Regions from separate parts of the Kitasatospora sp. NPDC096140 genome, predicted to be linked through region 1. Evidence: riboswitches for the same ligand, from Rfam matches in the RefSeq annotation. Region 1 holds a riboswitch; each other region holds the start of a gene.
What was found. A riboswitch is a leader RNA that binds a small molecule or an ion and turns the genes downstream of it on or off. The one in region 1 is predicted to bind cyclic di-AMP.

Region 1 (7,525 bases):
AATCCTCCAGCATGCCGATCGCCTCGTCGCCGAGCGGGTTGACGCCCTCGCCGGCCGCCAGCGAGTGGCCGACCAGCACGTGCAGGCACTTCACCCGGTCCGGCATGCCGCCGGCGCTCGGGAAGCCCTCCAGCACCTCGATGGCGTCGCGCCGGGCGATGTAGTCCTCGTGCGCCTCCTGGTAGGCGGCGGCCAGCTCCGGGTCCTCGGCGAGCCGGGCCGTCTGGTCCTTCATGACGCCTTCCGCCTCCAGGGTGCCGATCAGCGAGGCGGCCTTGGGGCAGGTCAGGTAGTAGAGCGTCGGGAACGGCGTGCCGTCGGGCAGGCGGGGAGCCGTCTCCACGACGTCCGGGTTGCCGCACGGGCAGCGGTGGGCCACGCCGCGCAGGCCGCGCGGCACCCGGCCGAGCTGGGCGGCGATGGCCGCGACGTCGGCGTCGGAGACGGCGGGGTGGTTCTCAGTGGTCATGGGGGGAGGTGTCTCCAACGGGGGACGGTGGGAGCGAAAGGGGGGTGCCGGGGGCCGGCGCGGCGGTGTCGGCGGCGTCGACCGAGTCCCAGATGCTGGTGTACCAGGGCTTGGCGGCCGTCGCCTGACCGGCGGCCACCCCGGCGGCGGGGGCGCCGGCGGCGGACGAGGAGGGCTTGGCGGAGGCCTGGCCGGCCGGATCCACCGCGATGTACGGGGTCTCCCCCGGCACCGCGTAGTGCAGCCGGGCGCGCGCCTGCGCCTTGACGTACTCCGGGTCCTGCCAGCGGGCCCGGTCCCGGCGCAGCTGCTCGACCTGCCGGCGCACCTGGTCGGCCTTCGCCCGCTGGGCGGAGATCTCGGCGCGCTGGGAGATGAACTGCCGCGTCGGGTAGGCGAGGATCGCCACCAGCGAGCACAGCACCAGGACGAGGACGGTCGCCCGGCTCGTGAACCGAGGCCGGGCCGCCAAGCCCGGGATCCTCCAGCCTGCCATCTCCCGTATCCCCTCCTGGTCGCGACGGTGCCCCGCCGTCCACCCTACGGGGTGAACGGCGGGGCACCGGTCAGGCTTGCGCTACCGGGAGCGCTCGGCCCTCGTGACCTCGCGGTCTCAGCCCTCGTGCTTGAAGCGCGGGAAGGCGCCGCGGCCGGCGTACTCGGCGGCGTCGTCGAGGATCTCCTCGATGCGCAGCAGCTGGTTGTACTTGGCGACGCGCTCGGAGCGGGCCGGGGCACCGGTCTTGATCTGGCCGCAGTTGGTGGCGACGGCCAGGTCGGCGATGGTGACGTCCTCGGTCTCGCCGGAGCGGTGCGACATCATGCAGCGGTACCCGTTGCGCTGGGCCAGCTCGACGGCGTCCAGGGTCTCGGTCAGCGAGCCGATCTGGTTCACCTTCACCAGCAGCGCGTTGGCGGTGCCGGTCTCGATGCCCTTGCCCAGGCGGGCCGGGTTGGTGACGAACAGGTCGTCGCCGACCAGCTGGACCTTGTCGCCCAGCTTGACGGTCATGGCCTTCCAGCCGTCCCAGTCCGACTCGTCCAGCGGGTCCTCGATGGAGACCAGCGGGTAGGCGGCGACCAGCTCGGCGTAGTACTCGATGAGCTCGGCGGCCGAGAGGGCCTTGCCCTCGAACTGGTAGGCGCCGTCCTGGTAGAACTCGGAGGCGGCGACGTCCAGGGCCAGCGCGACGTCACGGCCGGGCACGTAGCCCGCCTTCTGGATGGCCTCGGTGATCAGGTCCAGGGCCTCGCGGTTGCTGTCCAGGTTCGGCGCGAAGCCGCCCTCGTCGCCCAGGCCGGTGGACAGCCCGCGCTCCTTCAGCACGCCCTTGAGGGTGTGGTAGACCTCGACGCCCCAGCGGACGGCCTCGGAGAAGGACTCCGCGCCGATCGGGGCGATCATGAACTCCTGGATGTCGACGTTGGAGTCCGCGTGCGAGCCGCCGTTGAGGATGTTCATCATCGGGACCGGCAGGACGTGCGCGTTCGGGCCGCCCAGGTAGCGGAACAGCGGCAGGTCGCTGGCCTCGGAGGCGGCGTGCGCGACGGCCAGCGAGACGCCCAGGATGGCGTTGGCGCCGAGCGAGGACTTGTCCGGGGTGGCGTCCAGGTCCAGCATGGCCTGGTCGATCAGGCGCTGCTCGGTGGCGTCGTAGCCGACCAGCTCCGGGCCGATCTGCTCGATGACGGCGAGGACGGCCTTCTCCACGCCCTTGCCGAAGTAGCGGTTCTTGTCGCCGTCGCGCAGCTCCAGGGCCTCGAAGGCACCGGTCGAGGCACCCGACGGGACAGCGGCACGACCCGTGCTGCCGTCGTCGAGGCCGACCTCGACCTCGACCGTGGGGTTGCCGCGGGAGTCGAGGATCTCACGGGCTACGACGACATCGATGGACGGCACGAGGCATCTCCTTGCGGAAGCAGGGTCCCACTGACGGTGGCGCTGTCGGCGGGACGATTGCGGAGTCGTTACGGACCAGAGCCTAACCGCCCGGGCTCTCCAGGCCACGTCGGCCTCGGTCCCGTCTCAGCGTGTGGCCCCGCTACCCACCGGTAGTTCACCTGCTTGTCCCAGCTTGTCCCACCGGAGCGGGCGAATGCGGACGAAGGGGGCCGGCCGGACCGACCCCCCGTCACGCGTGTCGCGGGTGCCGCCAGGGACACGTCGGCTCAGCCGAGGTGCAGCACCTGGCCGGGCAGGATCAGGTCCGGGTCGCCGCCGACGGTGGAGCGGTTCTGCTCGTACAGCGCGTGCCAGCCGCCGGACACGCCCTGGGTGGCGGCGATGGTCGACAGCGTGTCACCGGCGTGGACGGTGTAGTCGTGGCCGGTCTGCGCGGCCGGGGCCGGCTGCGCGGGGCGCGGGGCCGCGTGCTTGGGGACGTACTGCTGCGCCGACTGGTCGACGGGCTTCTCGGCCTGCACGGGGGCGGCGTGCTTCGGGGCCTGCTTCTGGACGGGCTTCGCGGCCGGCTTCTCGGCGGGCTTCTGGACCGGCTTCTCGGCCGGCTTCTGGGCCTGCCGCTTGGGCGTCTGCTGCTGCGGGGCCGACTGCGGCTTGGAGTCCGAGGAGGTGTCGACGGACGCCGGGGCACCGCCCTTGGTCAGGCCGGCCTTGACGGAGCAGACCGGCCAGGCGCCGGGGCCCTGCGAGGCGAGCACCTTCTCGGCGATCGAGATCTGCTGCGCCTTGCTGGCCTGGTTGGCCTGCGCCGCGTACGAGGTGCCGCCGTACGCCTTCCAGGTGCTGGAGGTGAACTGCAGGCCGCCGTAGTAGCCGTTGCCGGTGTTGATGCTCCAGTTGCCGCCGCTCTCGCACTGGGCGACGGCGTCCCAGGTGGAGACCGGGGCGGCGGAGGCGCCGGTGGCGGTGAGGAGCGGCATCGCGAGTCCGACGCCGGCCACACCGGCGACGGCGATGGCCTTCTCGGTCTGGGTGCGACGACGGTGACGGCCGGTTCCAACGAACAGCATGAAGAGGTCCCTCTCCGCACGCCTGCGAGGTGAGCTGTCGGGTTCGGACCGGGAGGTGGCCCGGCCGCCGTAAGCGGAAACGATTCCGCTCGGGCGGCTTCACCCCAAGCCGTGGGGACGGCAACAAACCTGGTTCCCCCGCCCCTGCCCAGGGTTCTGGTCGGTTTCCCGTGACGCGGCGGGCAGGATTCGGCGTTCCGCGCACGAGGTCCGCAGCTGCGAACTCCAGGGAGAGTAGACAGATCTTCAGACCGATCACAAGCTCATATCCCGGATATCACACAGAAATTACGGCACGTGTCCGATCGCCTACCAACGGCGCCACTATGTCGGCATTGATGGGTTTTCACACCCCGCCGGAAGCCCGCCGGGCGACGTTCCGTCAGCACGCCGCCCGGCGTTCCGCCACCTCGCGTCAGTTCGCCGGGGGCGCGGAAGGAGCGTGCGGCGGCGTATGCGGGGAGCGGCTCTCCGGAGTGAATTCGACCGGGAGTTCCCGCAGGCCACGCATGATCAGACCGCCCCGCCAGCGCAGATTCTCCGGGCTTTCCGCGAGCTGCAGATCGGGCAGCCGGGAAAGCAGCGTGGCCAGTGCGGCACGCCCCTCCAAACGGGCCAGCGGAGCACCGATGCAGTAGTGGATGCCGTGCCCGAACCCCAGGTGCGGATTGTCCGTCCGGGCCAGGTCCAGGGTGTTCTCGTCCGCGAACCGGGCCGGATCGCGGTCCGCGGCGGCCAGCACCACCAGCACCGGATCGCCGACCGGGATGTCCACCCCGCCGATGGTCACCGGACGCGTCGCGAACCGCCAGGTCGCCAGCTCCACCGGCCCGTCGTAGCGCAGGAGTTCCTCGATGCCCGTCTCCAGCAGCGCGCTCTCCCCGCGCGCCACCGACTCCTGCAGCAGCCGGCGCTGGCCCGGGTTGCGCAGCAGCGCGTACGTCCCGTTGCCGATCAGGTTCACGGTCGTCTCGAAACCCGCGAAGAGGAGGATGAAGGCCATCGCCGCGGCCTCGTTCTCGGTCAGGTGCTCACCGTGGTCGCTCGCGCGGATCAGGCCCGAGATCAGGTCGTCCCCGAGGTCCGCCCGCTTGCGGTGGATCAGCTCCAGCAGGTACGCCCGCATCCGCTTCACCGCCCGCCCCACGCCGCCGCGTTGGCCGCCGCCGTGCCGGATCATCATCCCGGCCCAGTCGCGGAAGTCGTCCTGGTCCTCGGCCGGCACGCCCAGCATGTCGCAGATCGCGTAGATGGGGAGCGGGAAGGCGAACTCGTGGATCAGGTCCGCCGAGCCGCGCTGCGCGAAGCCGTCGATCAGCCGGTCGGTGAGCTGCTGCACCCGCGGCTCGAACTCGGCCACCCGGCGCGGGGTGAACGCCTTCGACACCAGGCGGCGCAGCCGGGTGTGGTCCGGCGGGTCGATGTTCAGCAGGTGCGTCATCAGGTCCGCCTGCCGCTCCCCCGGAATGCCCACCCGGCCGGTGCGGTGCGCCTGCTCGCTGTGGTGCGCCGGGTTCTTCGACAGCCGGGCGTCCGCGAGCGCCTGCCGGGCGTCCGCGTACCTGGTCACCAGCCAGGCCTCGACACCGCTCGGCAGCTTGGTGCGGTGCACCGGGGCGTGCTCGCGCAGCCAGGCGTAGGCGGGGTACGGATCGGCGGCGAACTCCCAGGTGAACAGCTGCGGAGCGGCGGCCTCGGGCTGCGGCGCGGTGGCCTCGGGCTGCGGAACCTCGCCCTCGGGCTGCGGAGCGGCGGCGTCGGGCTGCGGAGCGGTGGCCTCGGGCTGCGGAGCGGCGGCGTCCGACGGGGTCGCTGCGGGCCGGGCGGGATCTGCGGGCGGGGTGGCGTCGGACGCGGTGGCTGCGGGCCGGGCGGGGTCGGGCTGAGCTGGCATGGGTCGACCGTATCCGCTGGGTGCGCTCCCCCCTCCGCCGACGGCTCGCGACCCCCGTGACAACGGCGTACGACGGGCGCCCCAACACTCCGTGGACGACCCGTGGACGGTCCGTGGACAGCTCTTGGACAGCTCTTGGCCGGACGGCGGGCGTGAGCCTGGTCACCTGAGGGGTAATCCCTGTTGCGGAGGGTCAGGTCGTGCCTACGATCCTCCGCAGTACGCGTGGGCGCCGGTGCGGTGTCGCCCACAGGGAGGAGCAGACCATGCGGGTCAGCGGGTCAGTCGTCGTCATCGCGGTACTCGACGGCGGGTCGGGCGCCGACCTCGCCCGCCGGTTCTCCGCGGCCGGCGCCGCCGGAATGCTGATCGCCGACCAGCACGTCGGCATCGCCGAGGACCTCGCCGCCGAACTCGACCGGCCGGGCTGCCCCGTCGTCGGCGTCTCCGGCGACATCCGCCGCCCCAGCGACGTCGCCGCCCTCGTCGACACCGCGGAGAAGCACCTCGGGCCGATCGACCTGTTCGCCGTCGCCGGCCCGGACGGCGAGCGGATCGTCTCCCTCGCCGAACTGCCCGACCACCTCGACCTGGAACGCCTCGCCGAACTCGTCGTCCTCGTCGGCGAAGCCATCGGCGAACTCGTCCCGCCGCAGCGGCGCCCGGTGGAGAGCACCGCCACGGCGGCCTGAGCGCCTACTCCCCGTCCGGCTTGAGGCCCTCGGCCGCGCGCACCGCGTCCCGGTAACCGCGCGCGGCCGAGCGCAGCGCCGCGTCCACGTCCACCCCGGCGTCGTGCGCCCGCTGCGCCACCGCGAGCAGCAGCCGGCCCGCCGACCCCGCGGTCAGCTCGGCCGGCAACTCGTACGGCTCGTCCGGCACCCCGGAGAAGCCCGACCGGCGCACCCGCGACACCAGCTTCGCCGCGTACGCCAGCGAGGGCAGCCCGGCCGGCACGCCGTCCAGCACCGACTCGCGGTCCGCCTTCTCCGCGGCCTTCAGCTGCTCCCAGTTCGCCTCCACCTCGGCGGCGCCCCCGGCCTCGACGTCCCCGAACACGTGCGGGTGCCGGTACATCAGCTTCTCGACGATGTCCCCCGCCACGTCGTCGATCGAGAAGGCCCCGGTCGGGTGCTCCTCGGCGATCCGGGAGTGGAAGAACACCTGGAGCAGGACGTCCCCCAGCTCCTCGCGCAGCGTGTCGCGGTCCCCCTCCTCGATCGCCTCGACCAGCTCGTACGCCTCCTCGACCAGGTACTTCACCAGGCTCTCGTGCGTCTGCTCGGCGTCCCACGGACAGCCGCCCGGCGAGCGGAGCCGGTCCATCACCGTCACCAGGTCCAGCAGCCGCGCCCCCGGCAGGTCGTACGAACCCGGCAGCACCTCGATCTCCGGCACCTCACCGGCCCGCTCCACCGCGAGCCGCGCGAGCGCGTCCGTCAGCCCCGGATCCCCGTCCGGACTGCCCAGCCACACCGTCGCCCCGGCCCCGGCGGGCTGCTCGGTCAACAACCGCGCCAACGCGGGCGCCGAACCGGGCGCCACCACCTCCACCGCGACCCCGGCCTGCCGGACCGCCGCCACCTGCGGATGCCCCTCGTCCGCCACCAGCACCCGCCCCGCCGCCCGCAACGCCTCCCACGCCGGCCACGCCAGCAACCCGGGGGCCACCCGGTGGGTCGTGGTCAGCAGAATCAACTTGGCACCGGGAACATTCGTCGTCACACCCCGAACCTACCCGCCCACCGCGGCCACCTGCGGCCCTCGCCCCACCCACCCCACCCCTCCCGGCGACCCGGGTAGGCGCGGGGCGACACACCCCGCCCACCGGAGTCGACCAGCCCGACGGTCGAACGGCGGAGCCGGGCCCCTGTGCTCCCCCCTCCATGGCAACGACACCCCGAGGCGGCCCCGCGCAGCCCGACAACGGAACCCAGCCCACCGGACTCCCACACCCAGGCGTACCGCCGGAGCGGCGCAGGCAGCGCCCTACGGGACGCGGCACCCACCGGTCGGAACCGAGACCGCCGGCCACAAGGCGGGCTCGGGGTTGGCAAGGCGTGGAGTCCGGACGACCCCGGTGGACACGATCCGCTCGTGGACGAGAGGTGCCCGGCGGGGTGCGGGCACCGACCACCCTCGCACGAGAAGTCGGCCCCGCCGACTTCCTGCGCACGCTGCGTCCGCCG
Region 2 (7,525 bases), on a different contig from region 1:
AGAAGATGCGCGGCATGGGTGGACTCCTCGTGGGAAAGGCCGTTCCGTACGGCGACGAGAGGACAGGTGGATTCGTCGCCGTACGGAACGGAGTAACGGGCCGCCGGAGTGCTACAGCCTGGCAGGCGTCGGCGCCGGCAGCGGCGGACTACGTTGGTCTCAGCCCAGCAGGGGCAGCGCGGGGAGGGTCAGGAAGTCCGCGAACTCCTCGGCCAGGGCGACCTGTTCGAAGAGCTTGGCGGCCTCGCGCCAGCGGCCGGCGCTGTAGGCGTCCTCGCCCAGCTCGGCGAGGAGTTCGGCGAGCTCCGTGGCGACGAGCGCGCGGACCAGCTCGGCGGTGGCCTTCTCGCCGGTGTCGGACAGCACGACCCCGTTGTGGATCCACTGCCAGATCTGCGAGCGGGAGATCTCGGCGGTGGCGGCGTCCTCCATCATGTTGAAGATGGCGACCGCGCCCAGCCCGCGCAGCCAGGCCTCGATGTAGCGGATGCCGACCTGGACGGCGTTGTGCAGCCCCGCGTGGGTGCAGGTGCCGCCGGCGCCGGCGACGTCGAGCAGCTGGGCGGCGGTGACCGGCTCGGACGGGCCGGGGTCGTCCTTCTGGTTGGGCCGCTCGCCGAGGACCGCGTCGAAGGAGGCGCGGGCGACGGGCACCAGGTCGGGGTGGGCGACCCAGGAGCCGTCGAAGCCGTTGCCGGCCTCGCGGTCCTTGTCGGCCTTGACCTTCTCCAGTGCGGCCGCGTTGACCTCGGGGTCCTTGCGGCTGGGGATGAACGCGGCCATGCCGCCGATCGCGTGGGCGCCGCGCCGGTGGCAGGTCTGCACCAGCAGGCGGGTGTAGGCGGCCATGAACGGCGAGGCCATGGTGACGCTGTTGCGGTCCGGCAGGATGTAGTGCTCGCCGGCGTCGCGGAAGTTCTTGACGATCGAGAACAGGTAGTCCCAGCGCCCGGCGTTGAGGCCGGCCGCGTGCTCGCGCAGCTCGTAGAGGATCTCGTCCATCTCGAAGGCGGCGGTGATGGTCTCGATCAGGACGGTGGCGCGGATGGTGCCGTGCGGGATGCCGAGTTCGGCCTGGGCGTGGGTGAACACGTCGTTCCAGAGCCGGGCCTCCAGGTGGCTCTCGGTCTTCGGCAGGTAGAAGTACGGCCCGGAGTTGGGGTCGTCGGCGCCCTTGGCGAGCAGCCGGGCGGCGTTGTGGAAGAAGTACAGGCCGAAGTCGAGGAAGGCGCCGGCGACCGGGGTGCCGTCGACCAGCAGGTGGTTCTCGTCCAGGTGCCAGCCGCGCGGGCGGACCACGACGGTGGCGAGCTCGGCGGCGGGCTTGAGGGTGTAGGCCTTGCCGGCCGGGCTGGTGAAGTCGATCCGGCCCTCGTAGGCGTCGATCAGGTTGATCTGGCCGCTGACCACGTTCTCCCAGGTCGGGGAGGTGGCGTCCTCGAAGTCTGCGAGCCAGACCCGGGCCCCGGAGTTGAGGGCGTTGATGACCATCTTGCGGTCGGTCGGGCCGGTGATCTCGACCCGGCGGTCCCGGAGCGCGCGCGGCGCCTCGGCGACCTTCCAGTCCGCGGCCCGGATGTCGGCGGTTCCGGGGAGGAAGTCCAGCGTGCCGGCCGCCGCGATCTCGGCGCGTCGGGTCTTCCGCCTGGCCAGGAGTTCCTGCCGGCGGCCCTCGAAGGTGCGGTGGAGGCCGACGACGAAGGCCACGGCCTCCGGAGTGAGCACCTCCTCCGCCCGATGGACGCGCGGACCGGCGACAGTGACGACCGGAGCGGCGGGAGAGGAGGTGGTTGGGGGTACCCCCGGCCGGAGGCTGGGGGAGGGCCCCTGATCTGCAGCCATGAGCAGGACACTCCTAAGACGGTTGAGCCTGGCGAAGGGAGCTCCGGTGGGAACTTCCTCGTGTACTTCCTCGATCGATTCCCGCCTGTCGGCGAGATCGATTCTGTAAGGTGGAGACTAGTTTCCGCGATACAGAATTTCAACGGTTTGTTGAAGAGGTCGCCGGGACTCTACTCCTCCCCGACAGCGAAGGGAACGCCGGTGGTTGCGACCCCCGACACAGCATCGACGACGGGCGCCGACCGCGCGAGCGGCGGCGTGCAGTCCGTCGAACGCGCCTTCCAACTCCTGGAGGCGCTGGCCGACTCGGGCGGCGTGGCCACGCTCAGCGAGCTCTCCACCAGTTCCGGCCTCCCGATGCCGACCATCCACCGCCTGGTTCGTACCCTCGTGCAGCAGGGCTATGTCCGCCAGGACACCGCACGCCGCTACACCCTCGGCCCCCGGCTGATCCGCCTCGGCGAGACCGCCGGCCGCCTGCTCGGCAGCTGGGCCCGCCCCTACCTGGCCGAACTCATGGAGGCCACCGGCGAGACCGCGAACCTGGCGGTGCTGGAGGGCGGCGAGGTGGTGTACGTCGGGCAGGTGCAGTCGCGGCGCTCGATGCGGATGTTCACCGAGGTCGGACGGCGGGTGCAGCCGCACTGCACCGGCGTCGGCAAGGCGCTGCTCGCCCAGCTCCCCGAGGAGGAGGCGCGCGCCGTGCTCGGCCCCAACCCGCTGCCGGCGCACACCGAGTACACGGTCACCGACCCGCAGGAGCTGATGCGCCAGCTCGCCGAGGCGCGCGAGCGCGGCTACGTCGTCGACGACCAGGAGCAGGAGATCGGCGTCCGCTGCATCGCGCTCGCCGTCCCGGGCGCCCCGACGCCCACCGCCCTCTCGGTCTCCGGGCCGGAGGCGCGCATCCGGGCACTGGAGGAGCAGGCCGGCGCCGCCTCGCTGGTCCCGGTGATGCACCAGATCGCCACCCGGCTCGGGCAGGTCCTCGCGCCCTGACCCTCCGTCAACCTGCTTGGCAGTCCGGCGAGGCGGGACGATCTCGGCGGGCGAGGAAGGACCGGCGCGGCGGGCGAGGAAGGACAGTCTCGTAGAACGGGGCTGGGCCGTTGCGGAGCGGGCAGGCCGACCGCCGCCCCGCCGGGCAGGCCGACGGGCCGGCGTCCTCCGTTCGAGCGCACGGCGGGCGGGGCGGGTCGGGTCGCGCCAGGTCACGGCAGCGGCTCGGCCACCCTGGTGCCGACGCGGCCCGCGACGGTGCCGGCCGCCGGAGCACGAGAGCAGGGTGACCGGGATGAGACACCGGGATGTACGGGGTGGCGCGGACCCGCGGCGCGGCGCGAGGGTCGGGGGGTTCGGCCGGGTCGGGCTGGTCGCGGTCGTGACGGCGAGCTGCGCGGCGACGGTGCTGGCCACCGGCCCGTCCTGGGCACTGCGTCGGCCTGAGCCACGCCCGGCAGTGGACGTCGTCACGCCGAAGGCGCCGGTCGTGCCCGTCGTGCCCGTCGCGCCGGGCGCACCGGGCGCACCGGGCGGGTCCGCCGGCCCCGCGGTGTCGACGCTGCCGGCCCTGGTCGCCCAGCCGTCCCACTCCCGCCTGCAGGTGGTCCGGCTCGACCCGGAGGCGGCAGCGCCCGACGGCACCACGACGATCCACGCCTTCGTCGCCAACCGTGGCCCGGAGACCACCGCCTCCCCGTTCACGGTCGTGGTCACCCTGCCGCCGGGTGTGACCCCGGTGGGCCCGTTCTTCCCCGAGGACTGCGAGGTGTTCCAGGGCGGCCACCGGGTGCGCTGCGTCTTCGGCCCCGGGCTGAAGGAGGGGCGCAGCGCGACCGCCCTCGTCCCGGTCCGGCTGGACCCCGACCTGCCCGTGGGAACCCTGAGCGGCGGCTGGGTCGCGGTGCGCAGCGCGGACGACCAGGACGAGAGCAGCCACCGGCAGCCGTTCGACATCACGGTCGCCGAGCCGGCCGACGGCTCCTGAACCACGTCGACCCACCGGTCACCGGCCGCCGGCGAGCGGCTGCCGGCTTCCGGTGACCGGTGGGACGCCCTACCCGACTACCGGTAGACGCGGACGTAGTCGGCGGCCATGGTGATCGGAGCGGTCCCCTGCGGCGCGGGGTGGTACTGGCCCGCGCACACCGAGAGGTTGAGGATCAGGTACGCCGACCAGTTGGCGCCGACGCCCTTGCCGTCCGAGAAGACCTTCGCGCCGTTGACGTACCAGTCCACCGAGTTGGCGCCGTAGTAGGTGCCGATGGTCACCCACTGGTCCTTCGCGACGGCGCTCGCGTCGGTGTAGTACTTCGCGTTGCCGGGGTTGACGTGGTTGGTCAGCTCCAGCAGGTTCGGGTTGTCGGGGTGGTACTCGAAGGAGTCGACCTCGCCGTTGCCGTTCTTCCAGGTCCACAGGGCGGGCCAGGCGCCGGTGCCGGCGGGCAGCTTGACCCGGGTCTCGGCGTAGTCGCCGGTCTTGACCTGGAAGCCCTCGCCGGAGCCCTCGGTGGTCAGGAAGCCGGTGTTCCAGGACTGCTTGCCGTTCTCCAGGGCCGGGCCGCCGGAGGTGGCGGTGAAGGTGGCGACCCCGTTCGCGACGCTGACGTTGTTCTTGTTCAGCCAGTCCAGCTTGTTGTCGTCCGGGTTGTGGTTCCCGTACTTGTAGGCGGTGCTCTTGTCGCCGACCCAGCGCTGGCCCCAGGAGATGGCGCTGTTGAACTCGTCGGACCAGGTCAGCGACTTGCCGGCGACCGGGGAGGACGGCGCGGGGGTGGTCGCGCTCGCCGTGGCGCTGGGGCTCGGCGCGGGGGTCGCGGTGGCGCTCGGGGTCGGCGTGGCGCTCGGGGTCTGCGTGGGGGTCGGCGCCGGGGTCGGGGTGGCCGTCGGGGCCGGGGCCGGGGTGGCGGTGGCCGAGACCACCAGCTGCTGCGAGGGCAGGTTGTGCCAGACGCCGCCGAGGTCCTGCCAGAATCCGAACTCGGTGTACGTCCCGGCCGGCAGGGTGCGCGCGCCGCTGGTGAAGTTCACGCCGCTCGGGCAGATATGCACGTTGGAGGCGTTGCCGGGGAAGTCGAGGTTGGTGCCGCGCGCGTCGCGGACGCCCACGCCCACGGTCTTGGCGGTGAAGCAGGCCGAGGAGTGCAGGCCGAGCGAGGCGGTGGCGGCCTTGCCCGCGACCATGGTGGCGGGGGCGAGCCGGTCCTGGGTGACGGTCGGCGCGGTGGCCGCCTGGGCACCGGTGACGGACGGCACGCCGAGCAGGCCGGCGCCGCTGATGGCGAGCGCCCCGGTGGCGGCGAAGGCGGCGTTGCGGCCGCGGTGGGAGGGGCGGGCGTGACGCGGTGCACGGCGCCGGGCAGCAGGCTTGGGCATGAGGTGACCTCTGCGACGCCTGCGAGGTTAGCTGTCGGGTTCGGGCTGCAGTTGCCCGGCCGCCTGTGGAGCGGCTTCACCCCTAGCCTCGACCCGTACGCGCGAGCGCACGGGCCGGGCGCCGACCTTGGTTTCCCCGCTCCCGTCCGCTGTGGTGCTCGGTGACCCGCCGACGGGTGGACGGGACTCGGCGTCCCGGCGGCGGGGTCCGCCAGGGGCGGACGACCGTTGCAGGCTAGGCAGGCCGTACGTGAACGGACAACTCCGGCGGACGGGTTGTCGCGCAGCTCACAGTGGCGTCGATCAACGACGCTGTGTGGCGGCCGAGTTGATCAGTTCACGTGGCCTGGAACGATGCCCGGCGGGGTGGCTCTGCGGGTGTCCGGCCGGGCGTTCCGGTTGCGCGTTCCGGTTGCGCGTTCCGGCCGGGCGTTCAGCCGAGCCAGGCGTCCACCTGGCTCTCGGCCTCCGGCGCCCACCCGAGCTCCAGGTGGTCGAGGCCGCTCAGCAGCCGGGTGCCGCCGACCGTCGCGATGCCGGTGGTGTCCAGGGCGCTCGCCGTGAACACGATGCCGTCACTGGGCCCGCGGTTCTCGTTGAGCACGCCCGGGATGTCCGCCGACCCGCCGGCCAGCAGGTAGGTGCGCACCGCGGCCGGGATCCCGGCCTGCTGGAGCGGGGCGATCAGGGAGCCCGCGTCGATCGCCGCCTGGATGCCCTGGCCGGAGGTGTAGAACCCCTGGCCGCCGTAGTAGGTGGTCCACCAGTCCTGGGCGCTGCCGTCCACTCCGTACCTGCCGTCCCAGCGGGCGAGCAGCTGGCGCTGGCCCGGGTAGCAGTCGTACCCGCCGGCCGGCAGCACGCCGAGGCAGGGTTGCGCGGTGTACGTGCCGTAGCAGGTCATGTACAGGTGCGGGGACGGTGCGTTGGCGGTGCCGCCGCAGGCCGGCCACGTCGCCAGGTCGAACGACCAGCCGTGGGCGTAGACGTAGTCGAGCCCGCCGTTCGGCCCGCCGAGGGTGACCAGACGGCGCACGTCGCCCGCGTACGCCCGCCCCCAGGACGGCCGCACCGAGGACACGTACGCCCTGGCGGCGACCTCGCCCTTGCTCCAGGCGACCACGTCGACCTGCGGGGCCCCGAGGCGGGCCCGGATCAGCGCGATCGCGTCGCCGACGGCCTGCGCCTGGAGCAGGTTGTCACCGTGCTTGTGGGCGAAGCCGATGGCGAAGACCCGGTGGCCGGTGCCGGCGAGGTACTGGGCGAGGCCGGTGGACGGGCAGGTCGCGGCGCCGCAGGTGCCGCTCTCCCCCGGGTTCGCCCAGGCGCGGTCGGCGTTGTCGTTGGCGCCGTGGACCAGCAGGACGGGCGTGGCCCGGCTGCCGGTGTCCCAGCCGGTGGCGGAGTAGAGCAGGAAGCGGCCGGAGGAGGGCTCACCGGTGCCGAAGTACGTCCGGCGGGCTCCGTCCTGGTCGCCGCGGCCGTCGGACGGGAACTGCTCGGTGCGGAAGCCGGGGGTGGTGTCGAGGTAGCGCTCGACCTTGGCCCAGCCGTTGCCGGGGGCGGGGAAGGCGGCTTCCAGGGTGAGGGCGGCGGTGGCGGTCCCCGCTCGGGCGGAGGCGGTCCCAGCTCGGGCGGAGGCGGGGGCGGAGGTGCCGAGGAGGAGGGCGGCGAGGGCCAGTAGGACGGCGGTGAGCGTGGTGGGGGTACGTCTCACGCGGGCGTGTCTCGCGCCGGTACCGGCCGTGGGGGTGCGTCTCATGGCCGGACGGTAGGACCGGTGCGCGACGGGTGCCCATGTGCCGGTCGCACACCCGGTGAGCAGCGCTGTGGCGATCCGTACCGTGGCAAAGCGATGACCGTGTACACCCGGTCGGATAAATTGGAGGTCCGACATCTTACGCAGTGCACAACACCACCACACCGGAAACGAGGAGCCGCCCCACCATGACCGCGTCCCTGCCCGCCTTCGCCGGCCGTACCTACGTCTTCCGGGCCGACAACGGCGCGGCCTTCCGCAACACCTACTCGGCCGACGGCACGCGGCTGCGCTGGGAGGGCCTCGGCGAGTCCGCGGGCCAGTGGGAGGACGTGCGGCTGCACGTCGCCGAGGTCGCGCCGGAGATCTACTTCGTCAGCTGGACGGAGCAGAGCGGGATCACCGTCAGCCACGTGATGGACCTCAACGAGCTGACGGTCCGGGCCTTCTGGACCTTCGAGGGCGAGGGCGGACGGGTCGGGCAGCTGCACACCGGAACGCTGGAGCGCGTGGCCTGAACCGCGGGACGACCGAACCCCCCGGGCCCTG
Region 3 (7,525 bases), on a different contig from region 1:
TTCGTACGCGTCGTCGGTCAGGCCGGTGCGGCCGATGTAGCGGACGGTGCCGTCGCGCTCGTCGAGGCGGCCGAAGCAGAGCCCGCGTTCGACGGCGTCGAGCCGGGCGGCGTGGCGGGTGGCCTCGCGGGCGCGGACCTCGCGCTCCAACCGGGCCTGGTGGGTGCCGCCGGGTGCGGCTGCGTCGTGGGCCCCGGCGACGGTGCGGCGGGCGCGTTCGCGGACGGTGTCCAGCCGGTCGTAGAGCCGGGTGAGGCGGTGCTGTTCGGTGCGCAGGGCCTCGGCGAGGACACCGCTGGAGTCTCGGGCGGCCGGTGGAAGTCCGTTCATCGATGTGGTATCCTTGCGGCGAGAAGGTTTTTGTGCGTCACCTGAAGGGTGCTCAATTGACCCAGCCTACCCCATCCGCCGACGTCCGGCGTGACCTCGGCTGTTACTCTTGCGAAGCGTGAGCGCGAAGCCCCAGATCCCCAATGTCCTGGCCTCCCGGTACGCCTCGGCGACCCTGGCCCAGCTGTGGTCCCCCGAGCACAAGGTGGTCCTTGAGCGCCACCTGTGGCTGGCCGTCCTGAAGGCCCAGCAGGACCTCGGTGTCGAGGTGCCGGCGAACGCCGTCGCCGACTACGAGCGGGTGATCGACCAGGTCGACCTCGGCTCGATCGCCGCCCGTGAGCGGATCACCCGCCACGACGTGAAGGCCCGGATCGAGGAGTTCAGCGAGCTCGCCGGCCACGAGCAGATCCACAAGGGCATGACCTCGCGGGATCTGACCGAGAACGTCGAGCAGCTGCAGATCCGCCAGTCGCTGGAGCACGTGCGCGACCGCACGGTGGCCGTGCTGGTCCGCCTGGCCAAGCTGGCCGCCCAGCACTCCGAGCTGGTCATGGCCGGTCGCTCGCACAACGTGGCCGCGCAGGCCACCACCCTGGGCAAGCGTTTCGCGTCGATCACCGACGAGCTGCTGGTCGCCTTCCGCCGTCTGGAGGAGCTGATCGCCCGCTACCCGCTGCGCGGGATCAAGGGCCCGGTCGGCACCGCCCAGGACATGCTGGACCTGCTCGGCGGGGACACCGAGAAGCTCGCCGAGCTGGAGCGCCGGGTCGCCGGGCACCTCGGCTTCGACAACGTGCTGACCAGCGTCGGCCAGGTCTACCCGCGCTCGCTGGACTTCGAGGTGCTCACCGCCCTCGTCCAGCTGTCCGCCGCGCCGTCCAGCCTGGCCAAGACCATCCGCCTGATGGCCGGCCACGAGCTCGTCACGGAGGGCTTCAAGGAGGGCCAGGTCGGCTCCTCGGCGATGCCGCACAAGATGAACACCCGCTCCTGCGAGCGCGTCAACGGCCTGGCCGTCATCCTGCGCGGCTACGCCTCGATGACCGGCGAGCTGGCCGGCGACCAGTGGAACGAGGGCGACGTCTCCTGCTCGGTGGTGCGCCGGGTCGCGCTGCCGGACGCCTTCTTCGCCTTCGACGGCCTGCTGGAGACCTTCCTGACCGTTCTCGACGAGTTCGGCGCCTTCCCCGCCGTGATCGAGACCGAGCTGGACCGCTACCTGCCGTTCCTCGCCACCACCAAGGTGCTGATGGGCGCGGTGCGCGCCGGCGTCGGCCGGGAGACCGGGCACGAGGTCATCAAGGAGCACGCCGTCGCCTCGGCACTGGCGATGCGCGCGGGCGCCCGGGAGAACGAGCTGCTGGACCGCCTGGCCGCAGACGAGCGGATCCCGCTGGACCGGGCCGCGCTGGACGCGCTGCTGGCCGACAAGCTCTCCTTCACCGGTGCGGCCGGCGCCCAGGTCGCCGAGGTGGTCCGCCTGGTGGAGGCCGTCGCGGCCGCCTACCCGGAGGCCGCCAAGTACGCGCCGGGTGACATCCTCTGAGGTCGATGTCCCGTGACGTCCCGGTGAGGTGACGTCGCGTCAGCTCTCGGGCGTGGGCCCCGCCGCCGGACCGGTGGCGGGGCCCTCGCGCGTGTGGACGTGGCCCGGGTCGAAGGGCGGGGTGGTGGTGCCGCAGGGCCAGTCGCAGTTCGGCTCGGCGACCGGCTTCTCCTCGGGCGCCAGCACGTTGCCCCGGATGGTGGCGAAGGCGATCAGCCCGCCGGAGGCCAGCAGGCCCGCGCAGATCAGCATCGCCGTGTGGAAGGCGGAGTCGACCTCGGAGGGCACCTGGTAGGCGTTGCCGCTCAGCCCGGCCAGGGCCGGCAGGGCGGCCACCGCGAGCAGGCCGGCCGCGCGGGCGGCGGCGTTGTTGACCCCGCTGGCGATGCCCGCGTGCCGGACCTCGACGGCGGCCAGCACCGTCGCCGTCAGCGGCGCCACCAGCAGGGTCATCCCGCAGCCCATCACCGTGACGGCGGGCAGCACGTCCGTCCAGTACGACGAGTCGGAGCCGATGCGGAGCATCAGCAGCACCCCGGCGGCGCAGATCAGGGGGCCGACGGTGAGCGGGATCCGCGGGCCGATCCGCTTGCCGAGCCGGCCGGCGCGCGCCGACAGCAGCAGCATCAGGATGGTGATCGGCACCAGCGCGAAGCCCGAGACCAGCGGTGAGAACCCGGCGACGATCTGCAGCTGCACCACCAGCAGGAAGAACACGCCGCTGAAGGCCGCGTACACGCAGAGGGTCACCAGGTTCACGGCGGTGAACAGCCGGGAGGAGAAGAGGCCGAGCGGCAGCATCGGTTCGGGCGCGCGGCGCTCGACGGTGACGAAGGCGACGCCGAGCACCACGCCGATCACGCCGCTGACCCAGACCGCGGGGGACACGCCCTCGCCGGCCGCGGTCAGCGCGTAGGTGATCGCGCCGAGCGCGAGCGCGGCGAGCACCGCGCCCAGCACGTCGAAGCGGCCGGTGGCGCTCTCGTCCCGGCTCTCCGGTACGGACCGGGTGGTGACCGCGATGACGGCGGCCGCGAGCGGCAGGTTCAGCAGGAAGATCCAGCGCCAGCCGGGGCCGTCCACCAGCCAGCCGCCGAGGAAGGGGCCGACCGCGGCCGACACCCCGCCGAGGCCGGACCACAGGCCGACCGCCGCCGAGCGGTCGTCAGGGTGGAAGACGGCCTGGAGCATGGCGAGCGAGCCGGGCGTGAGCAGGGCCCCGCCGATGCCCTGGACGGCGCGGGCGGCGATCAGCACCTGGATGTTCGGCGCGGCGGCGCAGGCCGCGGAGGCGACGGCGAACCAGACCACGCCGATCAGGAAGACCCGGCGTCTGCCGTACCGGTCGCCGAGCGCGCCGCCGAGCAGGATCAGGCCCGCCAGGGTGAGCAGATAGGCGTTCAGCGTCCATTGCAGGGACGCCAGGGAGGCGCCCAGGTCGGCGCCGATGCGGGGCAGGGCGACGTTCACCACGGTGCCGTCGAGCATCGCCATGCTGGATCCGAGCACCGTTGCCAGGAGTACCCAGCGACCCTGCGCGGTGCCCAGGCGCAGGGGGCCTGCTTCGGAGGTGGCCACGGCCCGATCCTGGCCCTGTGGGGCGTACGTGACAAGGCTCACCGGTGGGTGTGTTGGAGGCTGTCGGTGCGTGAGCGGACGACTGCGCAGCGCCGTCGTCGTCGGCGCAGGGTCGTGGATCAGTGGCACGGGGTGAATGGATTGTGTACACACGGTGCCGCGGATCATTCGGAGGGTGACCGGATCCCCGGGGGTCGTTGCGGATTCAAGAGATCGACATTGCTTCACCCGAACGGATGGGTTTTAGTTCAGCGACCGCCCGGCCAGCCCGGACGGATCCACCGGGTGGAACGCCGAGTCCTGCCGCTGCCCGGGTGGTTCGAACTGAACTCTGTACGGCAGGAGCGGGGGACCCACAGGTAAGTCGCCGGACCGGAGTTCGCGCCTCAGGGCGCGGGCGTCCAGGGCCGGCTTGGGGTGAAGCCGCGCATGCGGCCGGGCAACTCCAGCCCGAACCCGACAGCTCACCTCGCAGGCGTCGGAGAGGAAACTTCCATGCCTGCTCAGGCTCGTCGTATCGCCCTGCCCCGCGCCGCCCGCATCGGCATCGCCACCGCCGTCACCGGCGCCTCCTTCGCCCTCCCGCTCGTGACCGCGATCAGCGCCCAGGCCCACACCGCCCCGGCCGCCCCGGTCGCGCAGGCCGCCCCCGCCGCTGCCGCTGCTGTCGCCCCCGCCGCCGACGCCAAGCCGGCCGCGCAGGCCGCTCCGGCCGCCGCGCACGAGAGCTACCGCGTCGTCAGCGGTGACACCCTGTCCAAGATCGCCGACGTCAAGAACGTCGAGGGCGGCTGGCACGCGCTGTACGAGCAGAACCGCTCGGTCGTCGGCGCCAACCCGAACCTGATCTTCCCGGGCCAGCAGCTCACCATCGCCGGCCACGCCGCCGCGCCGTCCGCCGACGCCGCCCCGGCGAAGCCGGCCGCTCCGGCCAAGCCCGCCACGCCGGCCAAGCCGCAGGTCAAGGTCCAGGCCAAGACCGAGGCCGCGAAGCCGGCCGCCCCGGTGCAGACCCAGGTTCAGACCGCCGCTCCGGCCCCGGCCGTGACCGCCGCTCCGGTCGCCGCCACCGCCGGCTACGTCGCGCCGCTGGCCAACCCGGTCCTGGGCGAGGCCTACGGTGTCGCCGGCTCGATGTGGGCCTCCGGCCACCACACCGGCCAGGACTTCGTCTGCTCCACCGGTACCCCGCTGCGCGCCGTCGCCAACGGTGTCGTGGTCAAGGCCGGCAACGGCGGCGCCTACGGCAACGAGGTCGAGATCAAGCTCGCCGACGGCAAGTACGCGCAGTACGCGCACCTCTCGTCGATCGGCGTGAAGATCGGTCAGACCGTCACCGTCGGCCAGCAGCTCGGCCTCTCCGGCGCCACCGGCAACGTGACCGGCCCGCACCTGCACTTCGAGATCCGCACCACCCCGGAGTACGGCTCGGACATCAACCCGGTCACCTACCTGCGCGCGCACGGCGTCGCGCTCTGACCCTTCCGGGGTTTCAGGAACCACCGCTGCTGCGGAGCGAATCGATCCTCCGGGATGGTCATGTCGGGTGACCGCTCGACCGGGTGATCGCCGCACAGTGGACATGGGCGCGGGACACGCCCAGGCCGGCCCGGCTCGCGGGACACACCTCCCTCGCGAGCCGGGCCGGCCGCTGCCATTTCCGGGGCCGGTACGGCACGGGGGTTCGCTCCGGGGGCGGTCGGTGCGGCCGGACGGTGGGTCAACCCGGTCGGACGGTCCGCCTGCTGAACGCGCTGAAGGGGATCGGGAGTCAGCCGCGGTGGGCGGGCTGGCCGTACCGGGCGGCGGTCAGCAGGTCGTGCATCCGGTGGCCGAAGTCCTCGACGTCGCGGGCCGGTTCGGGGAAGACCAGGCGGACGTCGCGGTGCCCGTCGGGGTGGTCCAGGCGCAGCACCAGGCCGTGGCGGTCCAGGGCGAGCGGGCGGACGTCCGGGTTCCGGGCGAGCAGCACCGGGTCGAGCAGGCGGGTGAGGACGTCGAGCGCGTCGGCGTGGTCGTCGGCGAAGTGGGTGAGCATCGCGGCCTCGTGGCGGGCCATCGGGTCGGGGGTGGCGTGGGCGAGGTCGGCGGCGGTGACCGCGCCGGTGCCGTACGGGGTGGCGAGGACGGCGTGGGCGACGTCCACGCGCAGGTGGACGCTGAGGCCGTCGTCGGCGAGGTGGGCCAGCCGGAGCCGGCCGGCCAGGGTGAGGCGGGCGCGGACGCGGTCGCGGACGGCGACGGGGGAGACGTCGGTGACGTCGAGGACGACGGCGAGGCCGTCGGTGGCCCGGGCCGCGGCCGCGGTGAGCGGGGCGTCCAGTGGGGCGCGCAGTCGCAGGCGGGAGCCGTGGACGGAGACCGGGGTGTCCAGGTCGTGGTGCTCGCCCTGTGCGCGGACGGCGAGCGAGGAGGTCGTGCCGAGCAGGCTCAGGATCCGTTCGGCGGTGGTGGGCTCGGGGACCTCGGTGTCGCCGGTGGGCAGGCTCATGGACGGACCTCCAGTTGGTTAGGTGAGCCTAACCTAATGTTGCTGTCCGGGTGTGGCAAGCGCGCAGGGCCCGGACGCGCGGGAGGCGTCCGGGCCCTGCGGTGGGTGCGGTCGGGGGCGGGAGCGTCAGACGACGACGGCCTGGGCGTCGATCTCCACCAGCATCGGCTCCTGCGGGAGCTCGACGAAGACGGTGGTGCGGCAGGGCTTCACCCCGCCGGGCTTGACGTTCTCCTCGATGAACTCGGCGTAGACCTCGTTCATCAGCGGGAAGTCGGCGCGCTTGGTGAGGTAGACGCGGAACATCACCACGTCCTCGATCGTCGCGCCGCCGGCCTCGACGACGGCCTTGACGTTCTCCAGGGTGCGCCGGGTCTGCGCCTTCACGTCGCCGTGGTGGAGGTACTCGCCGGTCGCCGGGTCCTGCGGGCCCTGGCCGGAGACCTGCAGGATCGGACCCTTGCGGACGCCCTGGGAGAACGTCCAGGCCGGGGCGGGGGCGCCGTCGGTGCGGATCTCGACCTTCTCGGCGGGCTGGGTGTGCTCGGCGGCCTGGGCGGTCTCGGCGGGCTGGGGGCGCTCGGCGGGCATGGGGCTCCTTGGCGTGAAGTACGTGAAGTGCGAGAAGTGCGTCAGGTGACTGTCTGTCAGTTATGGTCGGGGCGGCCGCAGTCGGCCGAGACGGCGCGGGCGGTGGCGAGCAGGTGCGGGAGGAGGTCCAGCACCTGCTCGTACGGGAGGACGACGTCCGGGACGGAGATGGAGGCGGCGGCGACGACCCGGCCACTGGCGTCCCGGACGGGCGCAGCCACGCAGTTGATGAAGGACTCGTGCTCGGCGTGGTCCTGCGCCCAGCCCTGCGCGGCGACCTTCTCCAGCTCCGCGAGCAGCGCCTCGGGCGTGGTGAGGGTGCGTTCGGTGTGCGGGGTGAAGTCGATCCCGGCCACCACCCGGCGCCGCTCGGGCAGCGGGAGGTCGGCCAGCAGCACCTTGGAGACGGCGGCGCTGTGCAGCGCGGCGCGCAGGCCGATGCGGGAGTACATCCGGACCGGGTGGCGGGAGTCGAACTTGTCGATGTAGACCACCTCGCCGCCCTCGTACGCGGCCAGGTGCACGGTCTGGCCGGTGGCGGCGTTCAGCTCGGCCAGGTGCGGGGCGGCGATCCGGCGGATGCCGCGCTGCTCCAGGGCCAGGCCGGAGAGGGCGAAGAGGCCCGCGCCCAGGTGGTAGCGGTAGGCCGCGTCGCGATAGACGAATCGTTCCTCTTCGAGGCTCTGGAGCAGCCGGAGAACGGTCGTCTTGTGGACGCCGAGCACCTCGGCGAGCTGGTCGAGGGAACGTTCGCCCTCGCCGAGCTGGGCGAGGATGCGCAGGGCGCGGGTGACGGTCTGGCTCATCGTGCTCCGCTTCGAGGGCCGGGGTTGCTGCTCATTGTGCCCGGGTGCGGTCGGCGGGCGGGACGTGGTCGGTGAGGCCGGTGGGGCCGGCCGGATCGGTGGGGCCGGCCGGGCCGGTGAGGTGCGTGCGGCCGGTGGGCAGGGCAGGGCCGGTGATGCCGTCCGCGGTGACCCGGGTGG
Region 4 (7,525 bases), on a different contig from region 1:
CATTCCGGGCGCGCCACTGCCCGTCCGCACTCCAGGCTCCCGTGCGCGGGGGCGCCATCGTCGTCCCGAGCGCCCCGAGATTCCGACCGGCGCGCCGGCCCTGGTGCTCGCCGTGCCCACGGCCGCCGGGCCCGAGTCCCGCTCGGTCGTCGAGGAGCTGCTCTCCATCGTCCGCAGCGAGCAGAACGGCGTCCAGGCCGCAGTCGGCTACCTCCCCGGCGACTCCGCCGAGGGTGAGGGCGGCGAGGACCGTACCGTCGCCGAACTCCTGGCCACGGCCGCCGAGGCCGGCCTGCCGATGCCCGTCCTGGTGCCGCTGGTGCCCGGTCCGCACGGCTTCCTGCCCGAACTCCACGCGCTCGCCGCCGAGTACGGCGCGCCCGTCACCGACGCGCTCGGCCCGCACCCGCTGCTCGCCGAGGCCGTCCACGTGCGACTCTCCGAGGCCGGGCTGGCCCGCGCCGACCGCGCCCGCCTCTTCGCCATCGCGACCGCCGCGGACGGCGTGGTCCTGACCACCGTCGGCGGCGAGGACGCCGCCGCCGCAGCCGGCATCACCGGCGTGCTGCTGGCCGCCCGCCTGGCCGTGCCGGTCGTGGCCGCCGCGCTCGACGTGCCCGGCTCGGTGGCCGCGGCCGTCGACCACCTCAAGGAGACCGGCTCCCAGCGCCCGGCGCTGGCCCCGCTGGTGATCGGGCCGGAGGCCGACTCCGAGCTGCTCGCCGCGGCCGCCGAGGAGACCGGCTGCCCGTCGGCGGCGCCGCTGGGCGCGTACCCGACCGTCGGCCAGCTGATCGCCTCGACCTACCTGGCCGCGCTGCCCGCACCGTCCGCGGAGGAGCTGGCGCGGGCCGAGGCGGAGGCGGCGGCCGCCGCCGAGGCCGAGGGGGTCGTGGAGGGCACCCGTGGCGCCCACGCGGCCGCCGAGGGGCCTGCCGGACAGTAGCGGACACCGCGCGCCCGTCGGCGCGCACACGGGGCCCGGAACGGTTTGCGTTCCGGGCCCTTCGCTTTGCCCGCTTTCCTGCTCTTGCGGCGTACGGGAGTTACCGGAGTTAAGCGAACAATGAATGGAATGTCCGTTCTGCTGCTGTTTGCCGGGGAATGGCGAGCGCACTCCGGGGCGCTCGAATCACGTCCGCTCCACTGGTTCGACCGGTGCGCCGTTTCGCGCTTCGACACACCGTCATGCCATTCCTGAGGCAAAGACAGTTGTGGGCATCCGCAATCGCATTGCCGAAAAACGATCATTTACGATCATGATTAGCCGCCAATTTGGCACTACCCACTAATCCGTGATGCGCGTCACAGCTATTTGCAGTTTGAACTTAAGTCTGCTTAACGTGCTCCCCGTTCGTGACCACACGGACCCAGTTCATCCGCGACGCCGAGTCCTGCCGTCGGATGTCCTGGCAGCGCGAAAACGCACCACGGCAGGAGCGGGGGACCCACAGGTAAGTCGCCCCGGACCGCTCCCAGGAACGGTTCAGGGCTAGGGGTGAAGCCGCGCTCACGCGCGGCCGGGCAACTCCGGCCCGAATCCGACAGCTCACCTCGCAGGCGTGGGAGAGGACCGCGTCTTCATGCTGCCCACCAACGGCACCCGTCTGTCCAGCCGCACCCGCCGCGTGATCGCCGCCATCGGCGTCGCGGGCGTCGGCCTCACCGTCCCGTGCCTCGTCTCCGGCACCGCCTCCGCCGCCTCTGTCGCGACCTGGGACAAGGTCGCCCAGTGCGAGAGCAGCGGCAACTGGAGCATCAACACCGGCAACGGCTTCTACGGCGGCCTCCAGTTCACCCAGAGCACCTGGTCCGCCTTCGGCGGCACCGCCTACGCCTCGCGCGCCGACCTGGCCACCAAGGACCAGCAGATCGCCGTCGCGGAGAAGGTCCTCGCCTCGCAGGGCCCCGGCGCCTGGCCCGTCTGCTCCGTCAAGGCCGGCCTGACCAAGGGCGGCACCCCCGCCGCCGTCGACACCTCGGCCGCTGCCGCCCCGGCCGCCCCGGCCGCTCCGGCTGCCAAGCCCGCCGCCCAGACCCAGACCCCGGCCCCGGCGGCCAAGCCCGCCAAGCCGGCCGCGCCCGCCCAGGACGCCGCCGACTCCGCCGCCGGCACCTGGGCCCAGAAGCGCCAGCAGGCCGCCCAGAGCGACGACTACACCGTGGTCGAGGGCGACTGGCTGTCCTCGATCGCGGACAAGCACAACGTCCAGGGCGGCTGGGAGCGGCTGTACGAGCTCAACCGCAGCACCCTGACCGACGGCCCGAACACCATCTACCCGGGCCAGCACCTGACCTTCGGTGACCACGGCCAGACCCAGCAGTCCGCCTCCTCGGACAAGTCCGGCTCGGACTTCACCTGGTTCAACCGCTCGCAGAAGTCCGGTCAGTCCGCGAACGGCGGTTCCGTGAACGCCAAGCCGGTCGCCCAGACCCAGACCCCGGCCGCCCAGGCCCCGGCGCAGGCCCCGGCCGCCAGCGGCAGCATGGCCGCCGCGGTCGCCTTCGCCGAGTCCAAGGTCGGCCAGGCGTACGTCTACGGCGGCACCGGCAACGGCGGCTGGGACTGCTCCGGCCTGACCCAGGCCGCCCTGCGCGCCGCGGGCATCTCCGTCCCGCGCGTCGCCGCCGACCAGGCCGCCGCCAGCACCCACGTCTCGCTGGACAGCCTGCAGCCGGGCGACCTGCTGTTCTGGTCCAACAACGGCAAGGACTCGGGCGTCTACCACGTCGCGATCTACGTCGGTGGCGGCAAGTACGTCGAGGCCGCCAACCCGAGCGCGGGTGTGCGCGAGCAGACCGTCGCCAACTGGGCCCCGGACTTCGCCGGCCGGGTCTGAGCACGGCGAGACGGCTGACGGCAGACAGCTGACAGCTGACAGCTGACAGATTTCAACATCTGTCAGCTGTCATCCGTCGTCCGCAGATCGCGGGCCGTCGGCCGTCGGCCGTCGCCAACCGAACACTGATCACCCGCCACCCCCGGGGAAGAGTCTGGTCGCTCCTCCCCGGGGGTCGCGGCGTATCCCCGTGGTGGAACCGGACCCGAACGGGCATGCTGCTGCTCTGCACCCGAGGAGGAGTCACATGGCCCAGGTCACCGTCACGCTCGACGCGAACCTCGCGATCGACGCGATGATGCTCTCCGGTACCACGAACCCGCAGGACGCCGTCGAACTGGTCCTGCGCGACTACCTGGCCCGCGGCCGCCGCACCGAGGCCCGCACCGGCGACCCGGCCGACGGCAACCGCCTCGCCCAGGACCGCACCGGCGACACCGAGCACGGCTGAGCGCAGTCGAGATCTGCCGAGCGCTGCCGAGCAGGGCCGCGCACAGGCACGCCGAAGGGCCCCGGAGAGCAACTGCCCTCCGGGGCCCTTCCCTCGGCCCTGCGGCCGGCGCTCAGCGCGCGCAGGCCCCGGTGGACCCGCGCATCACCAGCTCCGGCTGGAACATGAACTCGCCGCGCTGGACGGCGTTCCCGCCGACCTCCTCCAGCAGTGCGTCCACCGCCGCCGTGGCCATCGCCTCGACCGGCTGGCGGATCGTGGTCAACGGCGGCTCGGTGAAGGCGATCAGCGGCGAGTCGTCGAACCCGACCACCGACACGTCCTGCGGCACCGACAGGCCGCGCTGCCGCACCGCCCGGATCGCCCCGAGCGCCATCATGTCGCTCCCGCAGACGATCGCCGTGCAGCCCTTGTCGAGCAGCGCGCCGGCCGCCGCGTGTCCGCCCTCCACGCTGAACAGCGTGTGGTGGACGAGGTTCTCGGCCTCCTCCTGGGTGCGCCCGAGCACCTCCCGCATCGCCGCCGTGAAGCCTTCTATCTTGCGCAGCACGGGCACGTACCGGCGCTGCCCGACGGCCAGCCCGATCCGCTCGTGGCCGAGTTCGGCCAGGTGCTGGACGGCCATCCACATCGCGGCCCGGTCGTCCGGCGAGATGAACGGCGCGTCGATCTTCTCGCTGAAGCCGTTGATCAGCACGAACGGCACCCCGCGCCCGGCCAGTCGCGCGTAGCGGTCGTGGTCGGCCGTGGTGTCGGCGTGCAGTCCGGAGACGAAGACGATGCCCGCCACGCCCCGGTCGACCAGCATCTCCACCAGTTCGTCCTCGGTGGATCCGCCCGGTGTCTGGGTGCACAGCACCGGCGTGAAGCCGTGCCGGCTGAGCACCTGCTCGATCACCTGCGCCAGTGCCGGGAAGATCGGATTGCTCAACTCCGGTGTGATCAGCCCGATCAGCCCGGCGCTGCGCTGGCGCAGCCGGGTCGGACGCTCGTAGCCGAGCACGTCGAGCGCGGCCAACACCGTCTGCCGGGTGGCGGCGGAGACGTTCGCCTTGCCGTTGAGCACGCGGGAGACGGTGGCTTCGCTGACCCCCGCCTGTGCCGCGATGTCTGAGAGTCGCGCCGTAGTCACGGTCCCAGAGCCTATTGCAACCACGTCAGACCGCCCACCAGCCGGTGCTGTCCGGAGCGAGCACCGTCTCGCCGCCGTCCACCACGAGGTCGGCCGAGGCGAGCAGCAGGGTACCCGGGGCCGCGATCCGCACCGGCTCGCCGGTGGTGTTCACGGTGCACACGAAGGACCCGCGGCGGAAGGCGAGGGTGCCCTCGGGGCCGTCCAGCCACTCGACCTCCGTGCCGGCGCCGAGGTCGGCCGTCGCCCGGCGGAGGGCCAGGGCGCTGCGGTAGAGCTCCAGGGTGGAGGACGGGTCGCCGGTCTGCGCCTCGACGCTCAACTCCGCCCAGGCGGCGGGCTGCGGCAGCCAGGACGGCCCGCCGGCCACCGGGCCGAAGCCGTACGGGGCCTCGGTGCCGGACCACGGGATCGGGACGCGGCAGCCGTCGCGGTAGCCGTCCTGTCCGGCCTGGCGGAAGAACGACGGGTCCTGGCGCACCTCGTCGGGCAGGTCGGTGACGTCGGGCAGGCCGAGCTCCTCGCCCTGGTAGACGTACGCGGAGCCGGGCAGCGCGAGCATCAGCAGGGTGGCGGCACGGGCGCGGCGCAGACCGAGCTCGCGGTCGCCGGCGGTGCGGATCTGGGTGCCGAGGCCGGGCTCGTTGCCGAAGCGGGTGGCGTGCCGGGTGACGTCGTGGTTGGACAGCACCCAGGTGGTGGGGGCGTCGACCGGACGCATCGAGTCGAGCGAGAGGTCGATCACCTCGCGCAGCGCGGCGGCCTCCCAATCGGTGCCCAGGTACTGGAAGTTGAAGGCCTGGTGCAGCTCGTCGGGGCGGACGTAGTTGGCGGTGCGCTGGACGGTCGGGGTCCAGGCCTCGGCGACGCCGATCCGCTGGCCCGGGTACTCGTCGAGGATCTTGCGCCAGCTGCGGTAGATCTCGTGCACGCCGTCCTGGTCGAAGAACGGCATGACGTCGTTGCCGAGCAGCTTGAGCTGGTCGGAGCCGCCGAGGTCGGGCAGGCCGGGGGCCTTGACCAGGCCGTGGGCGACGTCGATGCGGAAGCCGTCCACGCCCATGTCGAGCCAGAACCGCAGGATCGAGCGGAACTCGTCGGCGACGGCGCGGTTCTCCCAGTTGAAGTCGGGCTGCTCGGGGGCGAACAGGTGCAGGTACCAGTCGCCGGGGGTGCCGTCCGGGTTCTCGGTGCGGGTCCAGGCCGGGCCGCCGAAGATGGACTCCCAGTCGTTGGGCGGCAGTTCGCCCTTCTCGCCCTTGCCGGGACGGAAGTGGTAGCGGTCGCGCAGCGGGGAGTCGGGGCCCTCGCGCAGGGCGCGCTGGAACCACTCGTGCTGGTCCGAGGAGTGGTTGGGGACCAGGTCGACGATGATCCGCAGCCCCAGCCCGTGGGCGTCCCGGATCAGGGCGTCGGCGTCCAGCAGGGTGCCGAACATCGGGTCCACCGCGCGGTAGTCGGCGACGTCGTAGCCGGCGTCCGCCTGCGGCGAGGCGTAGAACGGCGAGAGCCAGACGGCGTCCACGCCCAGGTCGCGCAGGTACGGCAGACGGCTGCGGATACCGGGCAGGTCGCCCATGCCGTCGCCGTTGGAGTCGGCGAAGCTGCGCGGGTACACCTGGTAGATGACCGCGTCCCGCCACCAGTCTCTGTGCACGCCGCCCGCCGCAGGAGCCGGGGTGGCCGCCTCGTGAGCGGTGTCGGCGACAGGCCGGGAGGTGTCGGCCAGGTTCTGGGTCATGGACGGTATCCCTTGGGGATCGGAGGAGCGGGGGGCCTTGCGCGCGAGGTGTGTCGCGGCAGGCGTCACGACTTGGAGGCACCGGCGGTCAGGCCGGTGACCAGGTGGCGCTGCACCAGGTAGAAGAAGGCCGCGGACGGGATCGCGATCAGCACGGCGGTGGCAGCCATCAGGTTCCACTGGGCGTCGTGCTCGCTGACGAAGGTCTGCAGGCCGACGGCCAGCGTGTACTTGTCCGAGCTGAGCATGAACGTCGAGGCGAACGGCACCTCGGCCCAGTAGGTGAGGAAGGAGTAGAAGGCGGCGACGGCCAGGCCCGGGCGGGCGAGCGGCAGCACCAGCCGCCAGAAGGTGCCGAACGGGGTGAGCCCGTCGACCCGGCCGGCCTCGTCGATCTCCACCGGGATGGTGTCGAAGTAGCCCTTCAGCAGCCAGGCGCAGTACGGCACGGTGGTGGTCGAGTAGACCAGGATCAGACCGGTGTAGCTGTCCAGCAGGCCGAGTTCGGAGAGCATCGTGTACATCGGCACGATGAGCACCGCGATCGGGAACATCTGGGTCACCAGCAGCGACCACATCAGCGGCTTGTGTCCGGGGAACTTCATCCGGGAGACGGCGTAGCCGGTGGTGGCGGCGAGCATGACGCCGAACACGGTGGTGATGCCGGAGACCAGCAGGGCGTTGCCGAACCAGGTGAAGAAGTCGGTGTCGGACAGCACGTGCTGGTAGTTCGACAGCGTCAGCTTGTCGAAGATCTGGCCCGGGTGGAGGTAGTCGGTCTTGTCCGGGCCGAGTGAGACGAAGAGGATCCACGCGACCGGGAACAGCGCGATCAGGCTGGCCACGATCAGGGTGCCGTGGGACAGCGCCCGGACCAGCGGGCTGCTCTCGCCGCGGCGGCGGACCTTGGCCGGCCGGGCGGCCGGGGCGGCGGTCGCCGCGGGGGCCGGGCGTTCGGTGGTGGTGCTCATCGGGGTTACCTGCCTTCGTGGGTCAACTGGGTCCGGGGCCTCAGCCGTTGGCCTGCTCGTTGCGGGCGAGCCAGCGCCGGTAGAAGGCGGTGAAGACGATCAGGATGGACAGCAGGATCACGCCGTACGCGGCGGACTGCGCGTAGTCCCGGGGGATCTGGCCGAAGCCGAGGCGGTAGGCCCAGGTGACCAGCAGCTGGGCGTCGGGCGCACCGGTGCCGAACAGCAGGAAGATGACGTTGAACTGGTTGAACGTCCAGATCACGCCGAGCAGGACGACGGTGGAGGAGACGCTGCGCAGCCCGGGCATGGTGACGTGGCGGAAGCGCTGCCAGGGGGTGGCGCCGTCCATCTCGGCGGCCTCGTAGAGCTCGGCCGGGATCGACTGCA

Region 2: linked by a shared signal. The riboswitch ahead of ABT048_RS38200 (hypothetical protein) and the one ahead of ABT048_RS37800 (transglycosylase family protein) in region 1 are both predicted to bind cyclic di-AMP.
Region 3: linked by a shared signal. The riboswitch ahead of ABT048_RS30635 (peptidoglycan DD-metalloendopeptidase family protein) and the one ahead of ABT048_RS37800 (transglycosylase family protein) in region 1 are both predicted to bind cyclic di-AMP.
Region 4: linked by a shared signal. The riboswitch ahead of ABT048_RS27860 (transglycosylase family protein) and the one ahead of ABT048_RS37800 (transglycosylase family protein) in region 1 are both predicted to bind cyclic di-AMP.

What each region holds. Positions count from the first base shown of each region.
Region 1 covers NZ_JBEOUW010000060.1:33,934-41,458, reverse strand. Annotated here, with positions in the region: partial or broken gene ABT048_RS37815 (DUF501 domain-containing protein) at 1-487, opposite strand, end outside; gene ABT048_RS37810 (FtsB family cell division protein) at 459-941, opposite strand; gene eno (phosphopyruvate hydratase) at 1,083-2,369, opposite strand; gene ABT048_RS37800 (transglycosylase family protein) at 2,639-3,442, opposite strand; cyclic di-AMP (ydaO/yuaA leader) riboswitch at 3,448-3,614, opposite strand; gene ABT048_RS37795 (cytochrome P450 family protein) at 3,858-5,336, opposite strand; gene ABT048_RS37790 (SDR family NAD(P)-dependent oxidoreductase) at 5,603-6,028, shown strand; gene ABT048_RS37785 (nucleoside triphosphate pyrophosphohydrolase) at 6,033-7,061, opposite strand.
Region 2 covers NZ_JBEOUW010000062.1:35,717-43,241, reverse strand. Annotated here, with positions in the region: gene ABT048_RS38220 (allophanate hydrolase-related protein) at 1-16, opposite strand, end outside; gene aceB (malate synthase A) at 160-1,842, opposite strand; gene ABT048_RS38210 (IclR family transcriptional regulator) at 2,044-2,841, shown strand; gene ABT048_RS38205 (hypothetical protein) at 3,137-3,829, shown strand; gene ABT048_RS38200 (hypothetical protein) at 3,907-5,217, opposite strand; cyclic di-AMP (ydaO/yuaA leader) riboswitch at 5,219-5,348, opposite strand; gene ABT048_RS38195 (esterase/lipase family protein) at 5,651-6,934, opposite strand; gene ABT048_RS38190 (phenolic acid decarboxylase) at 7,165-7,494, shown strand.
Region 3 covers NZ_JBEOUW010000036.1:75,158-82,682, reverse strand. Annotated here, with positions in the region: gene ABT048_RS30650 (HelD family protein) at 1-330, opposite strand, end outside; gene purB (adenylosuccinate lyase) at 440-1,879, shown strand; gene ABT048_RS30640 (MFS transporter) at 1,919-3,457, opposite strand; cyclic di-AMP (ydaO/yuaA leader) riboswitch at 3,770-3,950, shown strand; gene ABT048_RS30635 (peptidoglycan DD-metalloendopeptidase family protein) at 3,953-4,936, shown strand; gene ABT048_RS30630 (DUF2470 domain-containing protein) at 5,229-5,948, opposite strand; gene ABT048_RS30625 (RidA family protein) at 6,075-6,539, opposite strand; gene ABT048_RS30620 (IclR family transcriptional regulator) at 6,596-7,345, opposite strand; gene ABT048_RS30615 (sugar kinase) at 7,377-7,525, opposite strand, start outside.
Region 4 covers NZ_JBEOUW010000030.1:90,030-97,554, reverse strand. Annotated here, with positions in the region: gene ABT048_RS27865 (sirohydrochlorin chelatase family protein) at 1-946, shown strand, start outside; cyclic di-AMP (ydaO/yuaA leader) riboswitch at 1,415-1,576, shown strand; gene ABT048_RS27860 (transglycosylase family protein) at 1,584-2,840, shown strand; gene ABT048_RS27855 (hypothetical protein) at 3,088-3,291, shown strand; gene ABT048_RS27850 (LacI family DNA-binding transcriptional regulator) at 3,404-4,423, opposite strand; gene ABT048_RS27845 (glycoside hydrolase family 13 protein) at 4,449-6,164, opposite strand; gene ABT048_RS27840 (sugar ABC transporter permease) at 6,230-7,135, opposite strand; gene ABT048_RS27835 (carbohydrate ABC transporter permease) at 7,176-7,525, opposite strand, start outside.